3 regions of the Enterococcus sp. BWT-B8 genome follow, and region 2 is predicted to be linked to each of the others. Evidence: predicted binding sites of a transcription regulator. Region 2 holds the regulator's gene; each other region holds the start of a gene.
The links. Region 2 encodes LexA, which represses DNA repair genes until DNA is damaged. Its sites were predicted from a motif close to CNAACANNTGTTNG; they were not measured.
Positions count from the first base shown of each region.

Region 1: gshAB (bifunctional glutamate--cysteine ligase GshA/glutathione synthetase GshB) is a predicted target of LexA. The motif match lies at 3,728-3,741, and genes of this name have one in related genera.
Region 3: uvrC (excinuclease ABC subunit UvrC) is a predicted target of LexA. The motif match lies at 2,497-2,510, and genes of this name have one in related genera.

Region 1 is NZ_JAJDJV010000002.1:33,168-40,276, reverse strand. Features, by position in the region: gene LI951_RS03610 (glycoside hydrolase family 65 protein) at 1-1,689, shown strand, start outside; gene pgmB (beta-phosphoglucomutase) at 1,686-2,336, shown strand; gene treR (trehalose operon repressor) at 2,532-3,245, shown strand; gene gshAB (bifunctional glutamate--cysteine ligase GshA/glutathione synthetase GshB) at 3,936-6,206, shown strand; partial or broken gene LI951_RS15355 (transposase) at 6,382-6,773, opposite strand.
Region 2 is NZ_JAJDJV010000001.1:218,897-226,005, forward strand. Features, by position in the region: gene LI951_RS01020 (thymidylate synthase) at 1-940, shown strand, start outside; gene LI951_RS01025 (dihydrofolate reductase) at 963-1,457, shown strand; gene lexA (transcriptional repressor LexA) at 2,032-2,652, opposite strand; gene LI951_RS01035 (DUF896 family protein) at 2,803-3,045, shown strand; gene tkt (transketolase) at 3,144-5,138, shown strand; gene LI951_RS01045 (glucosaminidase domain-containing protein) at 5,457-6,311, shown strand; gene LI951_RS01050 (dioxygenase) at 6,480-6,659, shown strand; partial or broken gene LI951_RS15290 (DUF5626 family protein) at 6,802-7,011, opposite strand.
Region 3 is NZ_JAJDJV010000001.1:107,198-114,306, reverse strand. Features, by position in the region: gene uvrC (excinuclease ABC subunit UvrC) at 637-2,430, opposite strand; gene trxA (thioredoxin) at 2,643-2,954, opposite strand; gene LI951_RS00475 (endonuclease MutS2) at 3,180-5,546, opposite strand; gene LI951_RS00470 (CvpA family protein) at 5,652-6,200, opposite strand; gene zapA (cell division protein ZapA) at 6,219-6,671, opposite strand.

The sequences.
Region 1 (7,109 bases), on a different contig from region 2:
AAGGTAATTCAATCAATGTCCGTCGAAATGGTGGAGGGTCAAAAGTACACACTTGAAAAAAGTGTAGCTGTCCATCTTTATAAAAAAGGGGAAGAACAAAAAAGCCATGAGTTTGAGGCTTTCGAAATTCCTGATTTTGAAAGTATGTATAAAGCGTCTTCTAAAGTGTGGAAAGACTATTGGCAGGAAACAGCCATTATGGTTGAAGGGGATATGATGTCTGAAAAAATGCTGCATCTTCACACCTACCATATATTAGTTTCAGGTTCTCCAACAGCTAATCCAACTTTGGATGCTTCAATTACTGCTCGCGGACTGCATGGAGAAGCCTATCGAGGACATATTTTCTGGGATGAACTGTTTATTCTTCCGTTCTATATTATTCATTTTCCGGAAACAGCACAGCAGTTGTTGATGTATCGCTACAATCGTTTGCCTGCCGCCAAAAGCAGTGCTGCCAAAGCCGGTTATCGGGGAGCAATGTTCCCGTGGCAGTCCGGTCTGGATGGAACAGAGCAGTCACAGGAGCTGCATCTAAACCCGATCAGCGGTGAATGGGGAGAAGATCACAGCCGTCTGCAGCGTCATGTATCTTTGGCAATTGCCTATAATGTCTGGCTGTATAATAACAATACTGAAGATAAAGAATTCATGATTCATCATGGTATTGAATTGTTGATGGAAATTGCAAAATTCTGGTTGAGTATTGCAGCGTATAACGACAAAACTGAGCGCTATTCAATTTCTGGAGTGATGGGTCCGGATGAATTCCATGAGGCGTATCCGGGAAGCACTAAGGGTGGATTGACGGATAATGCCTATACTAATATGATGGTCGTTTGGCTGTTTGAAGAAATCGAAGCATTGTATCTGAATTATTCTGCTGATGATTTAGCAACAGCGCAGAAAAAAGCGGAAATGACCAGAGAGGATCTGGCTCAAATGAATCGTATCCGACATGACTTGAATCTGGAAATTAATTCGGAAGGGGTTATTGCTCAATTTGCCGGTTATTTTGATTTGAAAGAAATAGACTGGACTTACTATAAAGAAAAGTATGGAAATATCTATCGAATGGATCGTATTTTAAGTGCGGAAGGATGTTCGGCTGATGAATATAAGGTAGCTAAACAAGCTGATTCGTTGATGATTTTCTATAATTTCCGCAAAGATAAGGTGGATCAGATTTTAGCGGATATGGGCTATCAGCTGCCGGAGGATTATCTTGAGAAGAACTTGAATTATTATCTGGCCAGAACTTCTCATGGCTCAACGTTATCCAGAATAGTGCATTCTCAACTGGCCTCCATTGTTGAGGATAAAGAGCTTGCCTGGAACTTGTATCAGGAGGCGCTGTATTCAGATTATCAGGATATACAGGGTGGAACGACAGCGGAAGGCATTCATGCCGGAGTGATGGCTGCCACATTGTTTATTACACTAACAACTTTTGCCGGGATTGATATTCGTCAAAAGGAAGTTGCAATCCAACCGCAGCTGCCGGAAACATGGGAGAAATTGAAGTTCCGTTTAAATATTCGAGGGGTCCATTATCAACTGGTCATAGATAAAGAGAAGATTCAAATTGAAGCGGATCAGTCGGTAAGAGTCACTATTGAAGGAGAAACTGTTTCTCTGGAAAGTGGGCAATCGCAGCAACTTTTTTATGAAGGAGTCAGTGCCAAATGAGAAGAGGATTCATTTTTGATCTTGACGGGGTCATCACCGATACAGCAAAATACCACTATATAGCCTGGAAGGATTTGGGGGCAACCTTGGGCATTACCATTGACCCAGTATTCAATGAACAGCTGAAGGGAATCAGCAGGATGGACTCACTGGATCGGATTCTAGCTTATGGCGGAAAAGAAACTGTCTATTCCAAAGAAGAGAAAGAGCAGCTGGCGGAAAAGAAAAACAACCACTATGTAGAGTTGTTACAAACGTTATCTCCGGCAGATTTATTGCCGGGAGTGAAGGAGTTTATCAGTCAGGCAAAGGAAAGAAAAATCCCTTGTGCGATTGCTTCAGCTTCGAAAAATGCCCCGGTAATTTTAGAAAAGCTGGGAGTAACCGGATATTTCAGCTATATTGTAGATCCAGATACTCTAAATCGTGGGAAGCCTGATCCGGAGATATTTCTAAAAGCAGCAGCAGCATTAGCTATACAGCCTCAGGAAGCTGTTGGTTTTGAGGATGCTCAGGCAGGCATTGACGGAATCAATGCCGCAGGGATGTATGCGGTGGGTATTGTCGAAAATGAAAAACTTTTAGGCGCTGATCAGCTGGTTTATCGGCTGGATGAATTGGCTATCGATGAGTTGCTGAAGAAATAAGCTGGAGCTAATGATTTCAGACCTTTTACAATGACAAGATTTGGAAAATTCTATCATTGTGAAAGGTTTTTCTTTTTAAATTATTTGGGAAATATTTTTTGAAACGGCTCTCATAGCTGTAATAAAAGGATATACAAGGGTTGCAGTTTAATTTCAGAGACATTATAATAACTATCGACGGAGGTAGGAGATAGTATGAATAAGTTTAATGAGATTTTCCTTGATCTGGAAAAGAAAATTTTGGCAGATGAGTATCCTGCACATTCCCTTTTACCAAGTGAGAATCAGTTAATACAAATTTACGGTGTTTCGAGAGAGACGATTCGTAAAGCGTTGAATTTGTTATTGAATGCCGGATATATTCAAAAAAAACAGGGGAAAGGCTCTATTGTTTTGGACTTGAATCGTTTTGATTTTCCGATTGCCGGTCTGACTAGTTATAAAGAGCTGAAAGAAGCACAGCGAATCCCCAGTGAAACGATTGTTCGTGTGTTGGAAGAGGTTCCTGTGACGGAGAAGTTAAATGAAAAAACCGGCTGGCCGGTGGGAGATCCCGTTTGGAAATTGATTCGACAGCGAAAAATTGATGGTGAAGTAGTTATTTTGGATAAGGATTATTTGTTAAAATCTGTGATTCCGGATTTGCCTGAAGACAGAGCGGAAGATTCAATCTATGACTATTTTGAGAATGATCTGTCACTGGATATTTCCTATGCGCAAAAAGAGATCACTGCTGAACCGGTGACACAGGAAATGCAGGAGCTGATGACACTCCATGGCGACAGTCATGTGGTTGTTGTCCGCAGCCTAGTGTATCTGGAAAATACTAATTGTTTTGAGTATACTGAATCTATTCACCGACTGGATAAATTCCGTTTTATAGAATTTGCCCGACGCAGAAAAGGTTAGAATCTGTCTGAAAATTTTAGTGGCGACTCTGTTCAGAAAACTAGATATGGGCTGGTGTATGGATCGAATTAAAACTAAGTGATTCTTCTAATCCAAGAAATGTGAAGCATATCCAATAGTGTTACATATGAGAATGCTGAATATGCGACGAGCATTTGTCAAAAGTGCAGGAGTAAGTTATGCAAACGAGCCTTAGATATGCGCCACTATAAATTAACAGTGATTGTCATGCATTTAGCATTCTGCTGGATCAAGGGTCAGATGCCGTTTAAAGGTTGAATGTTGACACATTCAAAGCTTGTCGTTCGCATACAGCTATCTCTTTACATATGGAATAAATTTTGACCAATTAATCCCCATCAGAGCTGCGTATACCATCTTACTAGATTATTTATCTTAGTGAGACTGGCAATTCTGCTAACTGACTTTCTACTACAGAAAAATCTTGTATTTACGAGTCTCACACTGCTTAATTCTCGATACAAACGTATTTTCTCAATAATTTTCAGACAGACCCTAGCCAACAAAGAGAGGCGAACTCCGAAACTTTTTTCGGAGTTTTTGTGCTGAATGAGTACAAAGAATTAATTATTTAATTCTATTTAAGGGGTCAGAAAGATTCTCTTTTAGATCAATTTTCTATATAATAGTAAGTAATGTAAAAAGTTATATAGACAGAAAGGCGAAAAGATGAATTTTAAAGAGATACTAAATAAAGACAGCGTTCGTCCTTATGCGCTGACAGCACGTTTTGGCATTGAAAAAGAGAGTCAGAGAGTGACATTGGACGGTCAGCTGGCTCAAACAGATCATCCTTCAGTACTAGGCAATCGTTCCTATCATCCGTATATTCAAACGGATTTCAGTGAAACACAGGTGGAACTGATTACCCCTGTTGCAGATTCGATTACTGAGGTTATGCGTTATCTTGCAGCGATTCATGATGTGACCATTCGTTCGATGAATAGAGAGGAAATGCTGTGGCCAATGAGTATGCCGCCGAAACTTCCGGAAAATGAGCGGGACATCAAAATTGCAAAGCTGGATCAGTATGAAGGGATTCTTTACAGACGCTATTTGGCTAGAGAGTATGGAAAAAGAAAACAAATGGTCAGCGGGATTCACTTTAATTTTGAATATGCAGAAAGCTTAATTTTTCAAATGTATCATGTACAGGAAGAGGCTAAGTCAATTGAAGAGTTTAAAAACATTCTTTATATGAAGGCGTCACGTAATTATCTTCGTTACCGCTGGCTGATTACGTATTTATTTGGTGCCTCGGTTGTTAGTGAGCCGGGGTACTTTACGGCTAAAGAAGAGCATCCCGCAGAGCCGGTAAGAAGTCTGCGTAACAGTTCTTTTGGCTATCGGAATAGGGAGAATGTCCGTGTGTCCTATGAAACGCTGGAAGGGTATATTGATGATATTCAAACGATGGTGGAAAATGGGATTCTGTCCGAAGAGAAGGAGTTTTACGCTCCAGTCCGGTTGAGAGGCGGAAAATCCATGGCAGATTTGCCGCAGACCGGCATTCGTTATATTGAATTGAGGAATATTGATTTAAATCCGTTCGCACCCTTTGGTATCGACGAAGAAATGCTTGAATTTATGCATTTATTTATGCTGTTTTTACTATGGACAGATGAAAAAGAAAGTGCAGATGAATGGGTAGCAACCGGTGAGTTGTTGAATGAACAGGTAGCGCTGGGGCATCCTTTTTCAACAGTGAATATATTGGCTGAGGGTGACAGGCTTTTCTCTGAAATGATTGAAATGGTTACTGAATTAGGAATTTACGGTAAAAAAGAAATGCTGACAACCTATCATGAACAGCTAAGAATGCCTGAAATGACTATTTCAGGTAAAATGTGGACAATCATTGAAGCAAATTCTAACCATGAACTGGGAATTGTTTATGGAAAAGAATACCATTTACTAGCTTTTGAGCGTCCCTATCAGCTTGCCGGGTTCAGAAATATGGAGTTATCCACACAGCTGTTTCTTTTTGATGCAATTCAGAAGGGGCTGGAAATAGATATTCTTGATGAGCAGGAACAGTTCCTGAAATTGAAGCATGGAAAGCATATTGAGTATGTGAAGAATGCGAATATGACCAGTAAAGACAGTTATATTGTTCCCTTGATTATGGAAAATAAAACAGTCACAAAAAAGGTGTTGGAACAGGCTGGCTTTCGTGTGCCAGGCGGGGAGGAGTTTTCTTCAATTGAAGAAGCAGAACGGGCATATTTAAGATATGAGAAGCAGGCATTTGTTGTAAAACCAAAATCGACAAATTATGGGCTTGGGATATCTATCTTTAAAGACGGTGCTTCAGGGAAAGACTATGTGGAAGCCTTGAACATTGCGTTTAAGGAAGACGACTCTGTTCTCGTTGAAGAATTTATGCCGGGAACAGAATATCGATTTTTTGTGTTGGATAATGAAGTAAAAGCTATTTTGCTGCGCATTCCTGCTAATGTTGTGGGAGACGGTGTCCGGTCAATAGAAGAGCTGGTTGCAGAAAAGAACCTTCATCCTTTAAGAGGCAGCAACCATCGGGCGCCTTTAGAGCTGATCCAGCTAGGTGAATTGGAGCGGCTGATGCTGAAGGAACAGAATCTGGTGGTGAATGCTGTACCTGAAAAGGGAAGAGTGGTTTATCTGAGAGAAAATTCTAATATCAGTACTGGCGGCGATTCCATTGATGTGACGGATCAGTTTGATGAAAGTTATAAGAAGCTTGCTGTAGAAGCTGTGGCAGCATTAGGGGCTAAAATATGCGGAATTGATTTAATCATTCCCGATAAATCCATTCCGGCTGATAAAAAAAGCAATACTTATGGAATTATCGAAGCTAATTTCAATCCGGCAATGCATATGCATATATACCCTTATTCTGGAGTGGGTCGTCATTTGACAATGGATGTGTTGAAATTATTGTATCCAGAGTTGTTTGAGTGAATAAGTCAACCTCAAAAAAACAGAAATCTGTTTAAATAGGTCTTCAGTAAAATAGAAGGAGGTCGGTACAAACACTCATGAGGGCTAACGCCCTCACCAAACAGAATGAAAAGAAAAAAACGATCGACCTACACGCTATTTCCTGTCATACTAAAGAGGACAGAAGAGCTTGTAGGTCGATTTTTTTGAATCGCTTCATTATTTGAATTCTGTGTTGTAGCCCCATGTGTTGGCTGATATGAAAGCGACCAGCGACAATGGAAGCATTAGGAAACAGCTCCTTTACTAACGTACGATAGGGACTGTAAAAATCAGTAATGACTAAACAAACGTGTGCATGCTCTTTCCTAGAATAACGGGAAAAGTAAGTGCGTAATGAAAGCAATCCTTACAGAAAAAGCGCTGCTTTTTAAGAGAGAGCAGGGTTTTGCAGTTACTGGCATCATTGAGTAAGAGAGTGACTTTTTTTCAGCCCCATTTGATAATGGTCTGCTTGTTCTTCGCTTGACAGTGAGAGCAGCACTGATGTCGGTAAGTTACAAAAGTATTGAACTGAAAGCAGAGCTGTCCTTTGATGGAAACTTTTCAAAAATAATTCTCTTCGAAAAAAGGTTAGGGTCTGCAATATTAAGGAAATCTTTGATAGGCTCGGATAGAGACATCTTGAAACACTTCTTTAGGTTGGTTTTGGTTGACTTTAATTCTAACGGATTTCAAGATGTCTTTTCTGTTTTTTTCAAAAAGAAAAAGTACAGTGAATGGGACCTCACCAATACTAGATAGTATAGAGCCTTTTTTTGATGTACTGCAATGTAACGAAGGAGTTTTCTTTTGCTTCTTTTGTCAATTTTTCCTAAAAGAAATAGTTGATAAAATCTAAAAAGTGCTTTATTTTTTTTAAAA
Region 2 (7,109 bases):
AGCGTATCTTGATTTAGGAAAGAAAATTTTAACAGAAGGAAATTACAAGGAAGACCGGACAGGGACAGGAACAAAAAGTATTTTTGGTTATCAAATGCGATTTGATTTATCTGAAGGATTCCCTTTACTGACAACTAAACGCGTCCCTTTCAGTTTGATTAAAAGTGAGCTGTTATGGTTTATCAACGGGGATACCAATATCCGCTATTTACTGGAGCATAATAATCATATCTGGGATGAATGGGCATTCGAACGTTATATTAAGAGTCCTGAATACAACGGCCCTGACATGACTGACTTTGGTCATCGTGTGCTGACAGATGAAGCGTTTAAAAAATCTTATGATGAGCAGCATCAGCATTTCTGTAAAAATATTCTTGAAGATTCGGCTTTTGCTGAAAAATTTGGAGAGCTTGGAAATATCTATGGAGCGCAATGGCGACATTGGGAAACAAAAGACGGCAGCTTTATTGATCAGCTCCAATCCGTTATTGAGATGATTAAAACAACACCTGATTCACGAAGATTAATTGTGTCTGCCTGGAATCCGGAAGATGTTCCTTCTATGGCTCTGCCTCCATGCCATACAATGTTTCAGTTTTATGTAAATGATGGGAAGCTAAGCTGCCAGCTCTATCAGAGAAGTGCGGATGTTTTTCTTGGTGTTCCTTTTAATATAGCCAGCTATGCATTATTGACTCATTTGATTGCTCATGAAACAGGTCTTCAAGTCGGAGACTTTGTTCATACTCTGGGAGATGCTCATTTATACAGTAATCACTTTGAACAAATGAAGGAACAGCTGTCTCGCGATATACGAGATGCACCTAAACTCCGTTTAAATACGGAAAAGAAATCTGTATTTGATTTTGAAATGGAAGATATCACTTTGGAAGGGTACAATCCCCATCCAGCGATAAAGGCACCAATTGCGGTTTAAAGTTGAAGGGAGTTAAAAAATAATGTTAGCAGCTATTTGGGCTCAGGATGAACAGGGGAATATTGGTAAAGAAAATGTCCTGCCATGGCACTTGCCAAATGATTTGAAATTTTTTAAAAAGATGACTGAGGACAATACGATTGTCATGGGAAGAAAGACATTTGAAGGAATGGGGAGCAAAGCACTGCCCAATAGAAAGACGATCATTCTGACTAGAGACAAAGAATATCAAGCTGAAAATGTTGTTGTAATGAACAGCATAGAAGAAGTTATAAACTATGCAGAAGAATTTTCAGGTATTACTTTTATTGCCGGGGGAGCAAATATTTATCAGGATTTTCTGCCTTACTGTGATGTTCTATATCGGACTGTTATTCATGGCGATTTTGATGCAGATACATCCTTTCCTTTTGTCGATTGGGAAAAATGGACGCTGATCAATTCAAGCGAAGGAGAAACAGACGAACTAAACAAGTACCCTCATGAATTCGAAACCTATCAGCGGACAGGTTCATGAATTCTGTGTATAGGAAAGGCTGGCTCCACAGTCAGCTGACGAGATAATTTTACTTTGTCCGGGTGTTGTTGCAAAAAGGAAAAACAGAACTTTACTGTTACGACAACTTTTGGAAAAGTAAAATTATTGGACGACCCCATTTCTGCAGAAGAAAGAGAAGCAGGTTCTGTTTTTTTGAAATGGCTGTAATAGCAACGACTTCTACTTGGACCAGATATCAGAATGAGGTACTTCCAAGTCTGTTAAAAGCAAATCATATATTTGTTGAGTATCATTAAAGTATTGGCTACGATATCCAAATTAGGTAAACTTAGCTATATAGACCTGTAATATTTCTCATTGGAAAACAGGATGATTGTGTTGGCTATAAAGAGATGTTTCATCTATTTGCTTCTTTTTTCCGAGCAATTTGAACAGCCCGCTCTGTTTTATAACACTTTCAGCACATGAAGCAATCATTTTGAGTAAATAGCAGAGACCCGTCAGGCCGAATTTAAAGAGCTCGACTGGTCTTTTTGTAAAAAAGATCCAAATTCCTTCGATTAAAGGAATTCAGACCCAGTAAATGGTTTAATTAAATATGATTTCTGTATAGACCAACTACTTTACCCAGTATGGAAACATTGTCCAAAAGAATGGGTTCCAAGGCATCATTTTCCGGTTGAAGACGAATATAATCTGTTTCCTTAAAGAATCTTTTACAGGTAGCTTCATCTTCATCTGTCATAGCTATGACAATATCTCCATTTGTCGCATCAGCCTGTTTTCTGACAATGACCTGATCACCATCAAGGATACCGGCATTGATCATACTTTCTCCTCGAATTGTCAGCATAAATAATGCATTTTGCTCAAATTGAAGGTCAGGAGGCAAGGGGAAGAAGTCTGACGCTTCCTCAACAGCCAGTATTGGTTCCCCGGCAGTAACAACACCCAGCATAGGAATAGTTGTAGGCTGAACCCCAATTTTTTCCAACCCCTCTGCTGTTAACTCAATTGCCCGAGGTTTGGTTGGATCTCTTAAAATCAGCCCTTTTTTTTCAAGTCTGGCTAAATGGCCATGCACTGTTGACGTAGAGGAAAGATTCACAGCTTTTCCAATTTCGCGAACGGTTGGCGGATATCCTTTTAGCTCTACTTGTTCATATATATATTTTAATACTTCTACCTGTCTTGTCTCGGTACGTTTTGCCAATATCCACACCTTCTTTCAAATTATAGTTACAGTCTAACATATTTCTCTCATGAAATCAAACAAGCGTTCGTGTAAAATCAATAGGAAAGACAGTTGTTTTTTCAAGCATGTTCTTATAAGATAAAAGGGATTGATAAAGGAGGGAAGACGATGCTTTCAAAAGAAAAGATGGAACGTATCAACGCTCTGGCACGTAAAGCCAAAGAAGGTCCGCTTACAGATTTAGAACTCAATGAGCAGAAGAAACTGCGTGAAGAATATCTGCAGACATTTCGTAAAGGAATGCGGCATCATATTGAGGGAATGAAAGTGGTAGATCCAAAAGGCAATGATGTAACACCTGAGAAGCTGAAACAGATTCAAAAAGAAAAAGGGCTGCATGACCGCAAATAATTAGAGTTAACTTTACTAAAAGTAATTGCTTTCATAAATGAATTAAGGTACAATGTGAGTAATAAAGGTAAAAAAAACCTAAATAGGAGATGATATTTTTGTTCGACAAAACTGATCAACTAGGTGTGAATACCATTCGTACGCTCAGCATCGAAGCCATTCAACAAGCAAATTCGGGACATCCAGGACTGCCTATGGGTGCAGCGCCTATGGCTTATGCGCTTTGGACCAAGCATTTAAAGGTTAACCCAAAAACCTCAACAAACTGGGCAGATCGCGACCGTTTTGTTCTTTCTGCCGGTCATGGTTCTGCCTTACTTTACAGTCTGCTTCATTTATCAGGCTATAACGTGACAATAGACGATTTAAAGAACTTCCGTCAATGGGACAGTAAAACACCAGGACATCCGGAAGTCGGTCATACGGACGGCGTGGAAGCAACAACAGGACCATTAGGTCAGGGAATTGCCATGGCTGTCGGAATGGCAATGTCTGAAGCACATTTAGCTGCTGTTTATAATAGAGACAGCTTTAATGTTGTTGATCATTATACGTATGCTCTTTGCGGTGACGGTGATTTAATGGAAGGAGTTTCTCAGGAAGCTGCTTCAATGGCCGGTCACATGAAACTGGACAAACTAATCGTTCTTTACGATTCCAATGACATCTCCTTGGATGGGCCGACTTCAAAGTCCTTTACTGAAAATGTTGGCCAGCGCTTCGAAGCCTATGGCTGGCAGCATATTCTGGTAAAGGATGGAAACGATCTGGAGGCTATTTCAAAGGCAATCGAAGACGCCAAAGCTGAGACAGGCAAACCAACCTTGATCGAAGTGAAAACAGTGATTGGATTTGGCGCACCGAAAGAAGGAACATCTGCGGTTCATGGCGCACCGCTTGGTCAGGAAGGAATCGATGCAGCAAAAGTTGTTTATGGTTGGGAATATCCAGATTTCACAGTTCCTGATGAAGTAGCAGAACGCTTTACTGAAAGAATGATTGAAGACGGCGAAAAAGCTGAAGCTGAATGGAATAAACTGTTTGAAAATTACAGCAAATCTCATCCGGATCTTGCAAAACAATTTAAAGATGCCTTTGCAGGAAAATTACCTGAAGACTGGGACAAAGAATTGCCAAGTTATGACGTTGGTTCAAGTGCAGCAAGCCGTGTGACAAGCAAAGATACGATTCAGGCTATTTCAAAAGTCGTTCCAAGCTTCTGGGGCGGCTCAGCCGATCTGTCTGCTTCCAACAATACAATGGTCGCTGGTGAGAAAGATTTTGAACAGGGGCAATATGAAGGTCGAAATATTTGGTTTGGCGTGCGCGAATTTGCGATGGCGGCAGCAATGAATGGCATTCAGCTGCACGGCGGCTCAAAAGTTTATGGCGGGACGTTCTTCGTATTTACAGATTATCTGCGTCCTGCAATTCGCTTGGCGGCTTTGCAAAAAACGCCAGTAACTTATGTGTTGACACATGACTCTGTTGCGGTAGGAGAAGACGGACCAACACATGAACCGATTGAACAGTTGGCAAGTGTCCGTTGCATGCCAGGTGTTCAGGTGATTCGTCCGGCAGACGGCAACGAAACAGTTGCGGCCTGGAAGATTGCCATGACGACAACCGACAAGCCGACGATTTTGGTGTTAAGCCGACAAAATCTCCCTGTAATTGAAGGAACAAAAGAACATGCACACGATACAGTCCAAAAAGGAGCGTATGTAATCTCTCCTCAAAAAGGGGCAACACCTGAAGGAATTTTGATTGCGACAGGCTCAGAAGTGAACCTTGCGATTGAAGCGCAACAAGAGCTTGCCAAACAAGGAAAAGATGTCTCTGTTGTATCTATGCCAAGTTTTGACTTGTTTGAAAGTCAATCTGCAGAATACAAGGAAACAGTCCTTCCAAAAGCTGTTACAAAACGTGTAGCAATCGAAGCAGCTTCTCCATTTGGGTGGGAGCGGTATATAGGAACAGAAGGAGCAACCATCACAATTGATCATTTTGGCGCTTCTGCACCAGGTGATGTAGTTCTAGAAAAATTTGGGTTCACAGTTGATAATGTGATTTCTACCTATGAAAAACTTTAGTTCATAAAGCAACCGATAAACTTCCTGTAATTAAGAAGTTTATCGGTTGCTTTTTTTTACTTGTAAATACAAATTAGTTAAAGTAATGTATTTGTCATGAAAATAAAATGAAAACGAGCAACAAATCATTTCTAAACCTTAATTATATGCTGTACATACGGAAAATATTCAAAAAAATCAATTTGAAACAAAAATTATTTTTATTACAGTAAAGTTTCAAATAGTTTAAATTTCTTTTTTTTAAAACTAGATTGTTGTTTCTTTTATAAAATACACATAAACTATTACTATGACAATCGTTAGGGAGGAAAAAAGTGAATGGAAATTTATGAAACTCGGAGCAGCAGACATATAAAAAAAGCCGACAGACAAAAGAAGAATATGAACCGTTTTGCATCCAGCATGGGTATTGCTTTACTATCCGTTCCGGTAATGAGCGGAGCCTTTGTTTTTTCTGAAGAAGCTGAAGCAACTGATTATGAACAAATTTCCTCAGTATCTCCTCAGGACTTTATTGAATCGATTGGTTACTCAGCTTCTGCTGTAGCAGGTGCAAATGATTTATATGCTTCCGTTATGATTGCACAGGCTTTGCTGGAAAGCAGCTACGGAAATTCTCAGCTGGCTTCTGCACCTAATTATAACCTATTCGGTGTGAAAGGAAGCTACAATGGTCAAACCGTTTATATGTCAACCACAGAATATCTTGAAGGACAGTGGCTTGTTACTTCAGAGCCTTTCAGAGTATACAGCTCTTATTATGAATCGTTTTTAGATCACGCAAATGTTCTCTTATCAGCGGTTTCAAGCTATGGAGATTATCATTATTCCGGTGTCTGGAAAAGTAATACAACCAGTTATTTGGACGCTACAGCAGCTTTGACTGGCGTGTATGCGACAGACCCAAGCTATGCGCAAAAACTAAATTGGCTGATTGATGCCTATGGATTGACACGTTTTGATTCAGGAAGTGATTACAGCTATTATACCGATTATTCTGCCGGAGAAGCAGTTGATTATACTGCATCAGGGCTTTCAAGCTATACGGTACAATCTGGAGATACGTTATGGGGAATCGCTGAAAGCTATGGCATTACAGTGGATCAGCTTATGTCTTTAAACGGTCTTTCCGGGGATATGATTACAGTTGGTCAAATCATTGAAGTTCGTTAATACTGATAAAGCAGAAAATACGCAGAGAAGCTGGAAAACAGCCTTTCTGCGTGTTATTTTTTGGATGTTCTGAAAGCTAGGGGTTCCAGCGAGGGAGTAAAAAAGCCTCCTAAACAGTTAAGATGAAGTTGGTTTCCCTCTAATGAACTTCTTCAGGAAAATGAAGCATTGAAACAAAGAATTAAAGAAAATAATGAAACGATAGAAGAGTATCGTAAAAAATTGAACTGGATGCATGATATAGGAAGAGGAGAAAAAGATGAAGGATTACTTTTGTTAATTGCTGTCATCGGTTTGTCTGTAGCAGCACCATTAGGATTATTACTTGCGCCAATTATTGTGAAATGAAATAAAAAAAGCAACACATTTTATAGGCTAATTAACGTTGTATGTACGTGTTGCTTTCTGATTAATTTATATTTCACATTTATTATGATTGGTGACTATCTTTTGTGGGATCAAAAATTGAAGTAAATTATATGCCGGAGTCCTAAGTGAGAACCGAAACATTCAAGTTAGAGCTATTGATTGTTGCACGAAATTTGATATTTGTTGTAGATGTTCCTGCCTTTCTTTTTAAATAGTAGGTTGCTTGTTTTGAATGGTCAATTCGCAAAGATTTACGAGTAAATGAACCAGAGATAGCAGTAACACTTGCATTTTTTGGTGAAGTAATTGAGTTATTTTTTACAATTACCTGATAGCTGGCTTTTCAAGAGTCCTTTCTTTCTGTTGAAACGGTATACGTACCATTTCCCAACACTCGAAAAAGAGAGGGCTCTTTTTCTGCTGAAAATC
Region 3 (7,109 bases), 110 kb from region 2:
ATCTGATGCCATAATAGACAATAGTATAAAAAGGGCTATATCTTAAATTTATCTTGGAAAAATAACTAGTGTCTTCTCCTAAGATTAATCACCTGTATATATCCCCTATGATTCGAATATTAACAAAGGTTTATCAACATAAAATAGAGAAGATAAATATCTGGACATAACACTAGTGCTCTGACCAAATTAAAACTAAGTGGTACTCCTAATCCAAGAAACGTGCAGCCAGCACGGAAGCAACTCGGTAGAAAATGCCGATTTCATCCCTAACTGGAGTCAAACTAGCTGTAAAGTCGTACACTATTTAACTGAGCTCGCTTCTTCCAAGGAATACTTATTGAAGCTACGCATATCATTTCACTAGAAGAGCTTACACCAGTGAAACTGACAATTCCCCAGTTGCTTTTGAGGTTGCTCGTTCTTGTCATTGAAGCATGCACGTTAACATTTTCTATCTTTGTATATCAGTTATAACCAATCATTTTAATGTAGAAAGTGAGCAAATTCAGAGCACAACAACTTAAATTCTATAGAAAAAATTCAACCTGTTTTCCTGTAAAAAAAATCCCACACAGTGAACCTATCTGCCAGCTATTTCCAGCTGCACATACGTACACCGTGTAGAACTTCCACTTACTCTTTCAACTTCTCTTCTTCTTGATGCAGGTGATTATAGACATTTTGAGCCACATTTTTAGGCAATCCGGCAGCTTTTAAATCATCCAGAGTTGCAGCAGTAATATTTTTTAATGACTTAAACTGACGCAAAAGCTCCTTTTTTCTCTTCGGACCCAACCCTTCAATATCATCCAGTTTTGAAGCAAAACTGTTTTTACTTCTCAGTTGGCGGTGGAAAGTTATCGCAAAGCGGTGAACTTCATCCTGAATCCGCTGCAGCAGAAAAAACTCCTGAGAATTTCTCTCCAATGGAACCACCGAAAGCTCTGGTCCAAACAACAGCTCACTTGTTTTATGTCTGTCGTTTTTAGCCAGACCAGCAATTGGTATGTCCAAACCCAGCTGGTTGGCAAGTACTTCTCTTGCTGCATCCACTTGACCTTTTCCTCCGTCAATCACTATCAGATCTGGGAAAGGCAATCCTTCTTTAAGTACACGAGAATAACGGCGGTAGATGACTTCTCTCATAGAGGCATAATCATCCGGTCCCTTCACCGTTTTTATTTTATATTTTCGATATTCTTTTTTGTCCGGTTTCCCATCAATAAAGACAACCATTGCTGAAACAGGGTCCGTTCCCATAATATTGGAGTTATCAAACGCTTCTATTCGAACAGGTGTAGGAATATTCATTGCATTACCCAAGCGTTCCGCAGCCCCAATTGTTCGTTCCTGTTTTCGGACAATCAGATCAAATTTTTCCTGTAGTGCAACAGCAGCATTTTTCCCAGCCAGTCTAACCAGCTTTTTCTTTTCTCCACGTTGCGGCTGTACAACAGTGGTTGAAAGCAGTGCTTCTACACTTTCCTTATCAATGTTGTCAGGAATCAGCACTTCTTTTGGAATAAAGTGTTCGTTTTCCTGATAAAACTGTCCAATGAATGTTAGAAAATCTTCTTCCGCTTCATTGTAAAATGGAAAAATGGATACATCTCTTTCGATCAGTTTTCCCTGTCTCACAAAGAATACCTGTACACACATCCACCCCTTGTCTACTGCGTATCCGAAGACATCCCGATCCACTAAATCGGCATTAGTCATTTTCTGACGAGTCATCACTGTCTCAATGGACTTAATTAAATCACGGTATTCTGCTGCCTTTTCAAATTCCATCGCTTCTGCTGCCTGACCCATTTTTTCTTCGAGTTCCTTTTCAATTTCCGGATAACCGCCGTTCAAAAAACGTCGAATCTCTCCTACCATTTCAGTATATTTTTCTTTTGGTATATCGAAAACACAAGGTGCCAAGCATTGACCCATATGATAATAAAGACAAACTTCTTTAGGCAGCACCCGACATTTTCTTAATGGAAACAGCCGATCCAGCAAACGTTTGGTATCATTTGCTGCTTTCACGTCTGGATAAGGACCAAAATAAAGTGCTTTGTCTTTCAGGACTTTTCTGGTAATCAGCAGTCGTGGATAGGATTCATTAGTTATTTTTATGAAAGGGTAACTTTTATCATCCTTCAACATGATATTATATTTCGGATCATTTTTGTGAATCAGATTGATTTCCAGCAAAAGCGCCTCAATATTTGATTCAGTAACAATATATTCAAAGTCTTCAATTTCGCTGACAAGTCGTTCAGTTTTTGTATCATGACTTCCTGTAAAGTAAGAACGGACACGGTTTTTAAGAATTTTTGCTTTTCCAACATAAATAACTGTACCGTTTTTATCCTTCATAAGATAGCAGCCAGGCTGATCAGGAAGCAGTGCTAATTTATTTGCAATTCTTTCATTCAAGAAGATTTCCTCCCCCTTTTTACCTGTAGTATTATAACACGAAGTCGGTAAATACGCGACAAGATACGAATGAATGTTCTTATATTGAATAAAGCAATTGGTGAATTCAACTACCCTCCAGATCGAATTGAAATTCACAATAAAAAATGAGATATTCCTCTCATACAAAGAAGAATACCTCAAGATTTCATTTTTTTATAAACAGCAGATAATTAAAGATACTTGCCCACTACGTCAGCCAGTTGCTCTTTTGAATGAACGCCTACCAGTCGTTCAACGACTTCGCCGTCTTTTTTCAGCATTAACGTTGGAATACTTAAAATACCGAAAGAACCCGGTGTTTCCGGATTTTCATCTACATCCATTTTCACAATTTTTAATTCATCTTCATAATCTGCAGCTAACTGGTCCAAAATTGGTGCCTGCATACGGCAAGGGCCGCACCATTCAGCCCAAAAATCAATAAGAACCAAGCCGTCAGCCGTTTCTGCTGCAAATGTTTTATCTGTAATTGCTTCAGTCATCTTTTATTCCTCCTACTTCTAAATACAAATTTATTATAGCATTCCAGGATTCGATAGACCATCATTTTGCTTATCATTAGTAAGAGATGATCAATAAGCTAGGGTGCTTAATAAAATATTTATGGCTAATTAACAGCGGTGATTTCTTCAAGAGATATGTTGATTTTTCACAAACATGATGCAAAAATCCCTTTTGTATAAATAAACTTCTGCTACTACACAGCTCTATTTGAATTTAACGATGGTCGCTCCGTTTCCGCCTTGATTCCCCGGAGCAAATTCAAAGCCCTGAACACTACGGTGATTCTTCAAATAATCAGTTATTCCGGTTCTTAAAGCCCCAGTACCTTTTCCGTGTACGATTGTGACCTGCGGATATCCTGCCAATATGGCGGCATCCAAATACCGATCGACTTCCTCCAGTGCTTCTTCATATCGTTTGCCTCGAAGGTCCAGCTGATTAGGAACATGACTTGATTCGACAGAGCGTATAGTGGTCATTTTCTGAACCGGTTCCTTTTCTTTCCCAACGAGTGTCATGTCTTCCTCACTTACAGCCATTTTCAGAATCCCCAGTTGAACCTGCCAGGTATCTGTTCCTGTTTTTTTCAAGAGTACTCCTCGTTGTCCATACGTATTGACAATCACTTCGTCTCCAGCTTTCAGCTGTTTCTGCTCTCTCGCTTTCTTCAGCACCTTGTTCTGTTTCAGGTGCCCCTCTTCCTGATGAAGATTAGACAATTTCGTTTTTGCATCGATCAATTGATGTTCTTTCACACCACCCTGATTTCCTCCTGCAAGCTGAAGTTTACGAATATCAGAAATGATTTTTTCAGCTTCTTCCTGTGCCTCGCTTACCAGCTTGTTTGCTTCTTTACGTGCTTTCGCCATTTCCTTTTCACGTTCATCAAGAAAATAATTGTAAGCTTCTTTCAAGTCTTTAAACAGACCCTGAGACTCATCCACGAAATGCCGAACTTCCAGATACTCGGTTTCGGCCATTTTTCTGCGATTTTCCAAATCTGCAATCATTTCATTCAAGTCTTGACTTTCACCGTCCATAATTTGTTTTGCTTCATTGATAATCACTTCCTCAAGACCCAGTCTTCTTGAAATTTCAAATGCATTGCTTCGTCCCGGAACACCAATAAGCAAACGATAAGTCGGACTCAAGGTATCCACATCAAATTCCATACTTGCGTTAATCGTTTTCGCTCGATTATAGCCGTACACCTTAAGCTCAGGATAATGGGTAGTTGCCACAACATATGCACTTTTGCTTCCTAAAGCATCCAGTATCGAAATAGCCAAGGCAGCTCCTTCCTGCGGATCGGTTCCAGCTCCCAGCTCATCAAACAGCACCAGAGAATTGCTGTCCACTTTTTTTAGAACATCTACAATGGTTGTCATATGAGAAGAAAACGTACTTAAACTTTGTTCGATGGACTGTTCATCCCCAATATCCGCAAAAACTTCCTTAAAGATTCCAATGACACTTTCTTCCTCTGCAGGTATCGGCAAACCAGACTGTCCCATCAGCTGCAGCAATCCCAACGTTTTTAATGTAATTGTTTTTCCACCCGTATTTGGTCCTGTAATGACGATTGCCTGATAATCCTCGCCTAAAGCAATGTCATTCGCAACAGCCATGTCCGGGTCCAACAGCGGATGACGTGCCTGTTTTAAGAAGATGTGATTTTCAAGACTCAGTTCAGGAACAATCGCTTTCAGCTCTTTCCCAAGTCGTGCCTTCGCATTAATGAAATCAAATTTTCCTATTACGTATGCATTATGGATAATTTCCTGCTGGTAAGGGACCAATTCTGCAGACAGCTCTGAAAGGATACGTTCAATCTCATTTCGTTCTGCAATCTGATGCTGGCGCAGCCGATTGTTCAATTCCACAATCTGCTTTGGTTCGATAAATAATGTTTGCCCCGAAGAACTTTGATCATGCACAACGCCGCCAAATATACCTCGGTATTCCTGCTTTACCGGAATAACATAACGTTCATTTCTCATTGTGACAATTGCATCACTCAGATAACGGGCATTCTTCCCCCGTACAATACCGTCCAGCTGTTCCCGGATAGTCTGTTCACTGCGTCGAATATTATTTCGAATAATTCTCAGCTCAGGTGAAGCTTCATCCTGAACCTGACCGTCTTCTGCAATTGATGCTCGCAATTTTCTGCTGAGCTCAGGGATAGTCACCAACTGATCAAGCCATTCATAAATTCGAAGCAGCTCGATTTCGCTGTCTTTTAAATCTTCAAAAAAGCGAATTACTTCATTTACCGTGGAAAGCACCCGACCAATTTGAGCCAGTTCAAGACCATTCAAATCAGCACCGATTTCAATTCGTTTCATATGCGGTCTGATATTCTCAAGTTTTGGAATCGGGATTCCTCCCCGCAAGCGCTGAACTTTATAGCCGTCTTCAGTTTCATTCAGCCAGGATTGTATCACTTGACTATCGTCACTGGGAACCAGTTTCTCCACTTCATCTTTTCCCTGTGCCGTAACGAGATACTCTGCCATCTGCTGCTTCACTTTATCAAAGTTTAGCGTTGTTAATATTTTTTCGTTCAATTTTTTCACCTACTCTTCTTTTTTCTTCATTATCAGTACAAAAAAAGCTGAAACAAAGAACCTAACGGACATTGTCTCAACCTCTCATTAAAATTCCAGCTTGTGTTAACCGATCATTTGTTTTACCCAGAGATCATAAATCTGCTTGGAAAATATCGGTGTGTCATTTACCATAAATCTTGCCAGCCCACTGTTTTCAAACTGATTCTGTATGATATCCATGGGAATCATCGCCAGGGCATTTAAAATTAGAAATAAGCCTATATACAGTACAACCGTGCTCAAAATTCCGCCGGCTATCCAATCTGCCTGTTTTAGTATGGGCAAAAACGTCAGTCCATGAGCAAAAATTGCAATAAAACGAACGACCAGCCAGCCAATAAACAGAATGATCAAAAAGGCAATTGCTCCATAAAATGCCTTATCCAGCTCAAACACAATTTCCTGATTAAATAATACCAGCTTTGTTTCTTCCGATGCCGAAGGATACGGGATATACAGTTCAAGATGTGAAGCCAGTTCTTTATAATTGCTCTTCGCTACCAAATACGAGATAGAATAGCCCACACTATATAATATTTGTAAAACAAATCCTCGCTTAGCTCCAGTATAAAAGCCGACTGCTAAAATGAAAAGTATCAGTAATGTTAACATCCTGCCATCCTTTCAAGATTAATTTTCCTGATTTTCTTGAGTTCCTTTGTTCTGAATCTGCTGTTTACGGTTTTCATTAAGAATCTGCTGAGCTTCCATATGATTATGAATTTCAACATCCTCCTTGCCATTTTTCTTCAGAACTCCCTTTGCCTCTGCTTCAATGGCTTCAATGCGCTTAATTCTATTTTCAAGCTCCGTAACTCTAATCGTACGGCGTTTCAGCTCTTCCACTTCATGTCTTAATTTAAGCACCTCTTCCTGTTTCTTCAATTGATCGGAAACAGCATTCACTGCCAACAGGACAGAGGCCTGTTCAGTGTTGGTTTGAGGAGACATATGCTTAATTTCTGCAAGTTGTTCATTTACGATTCTGGTGACCATATCCATATGTTTTTTACTTTCCTGCCCAATGATTGTATACGTATGATTTGCTATCACGGCTTTATATCTTGTTTTCTCTTTTGCCATGTTTTCCCCCTCCTGTACTAACCCATAACCCACATTATACCATGAATCACCGCTAAAAGTTATTTCCGGTGAATAATCCTATATCATTATATGCTAGTTATTGGAAAAATTAAAGGTTTAAGCCAATTATTCTTATGTGCTTTAAAGAGAATTAAAACACTTTCTTTCCTAATGAGCAATATCCTCAACAGATGTCATACAAAAAGTTTCATTTACTCTTTTGTTTTCCATTTAAGCTCTAAAATAATAACAGGAAATAAATAAACCCATGCCAGAAAAAATATACCATTATTAGATAGAATATGCTAATGTATGCTCTATATTCTTTGGAATTAATTATCATTTGATTTTAACGGATTGGTTGCAGTAAATCAGTAACGTGAACGAATAAACTGGTATTTCATTTTTGCTGTATACCACCTTTTAGTTCCACCCTAT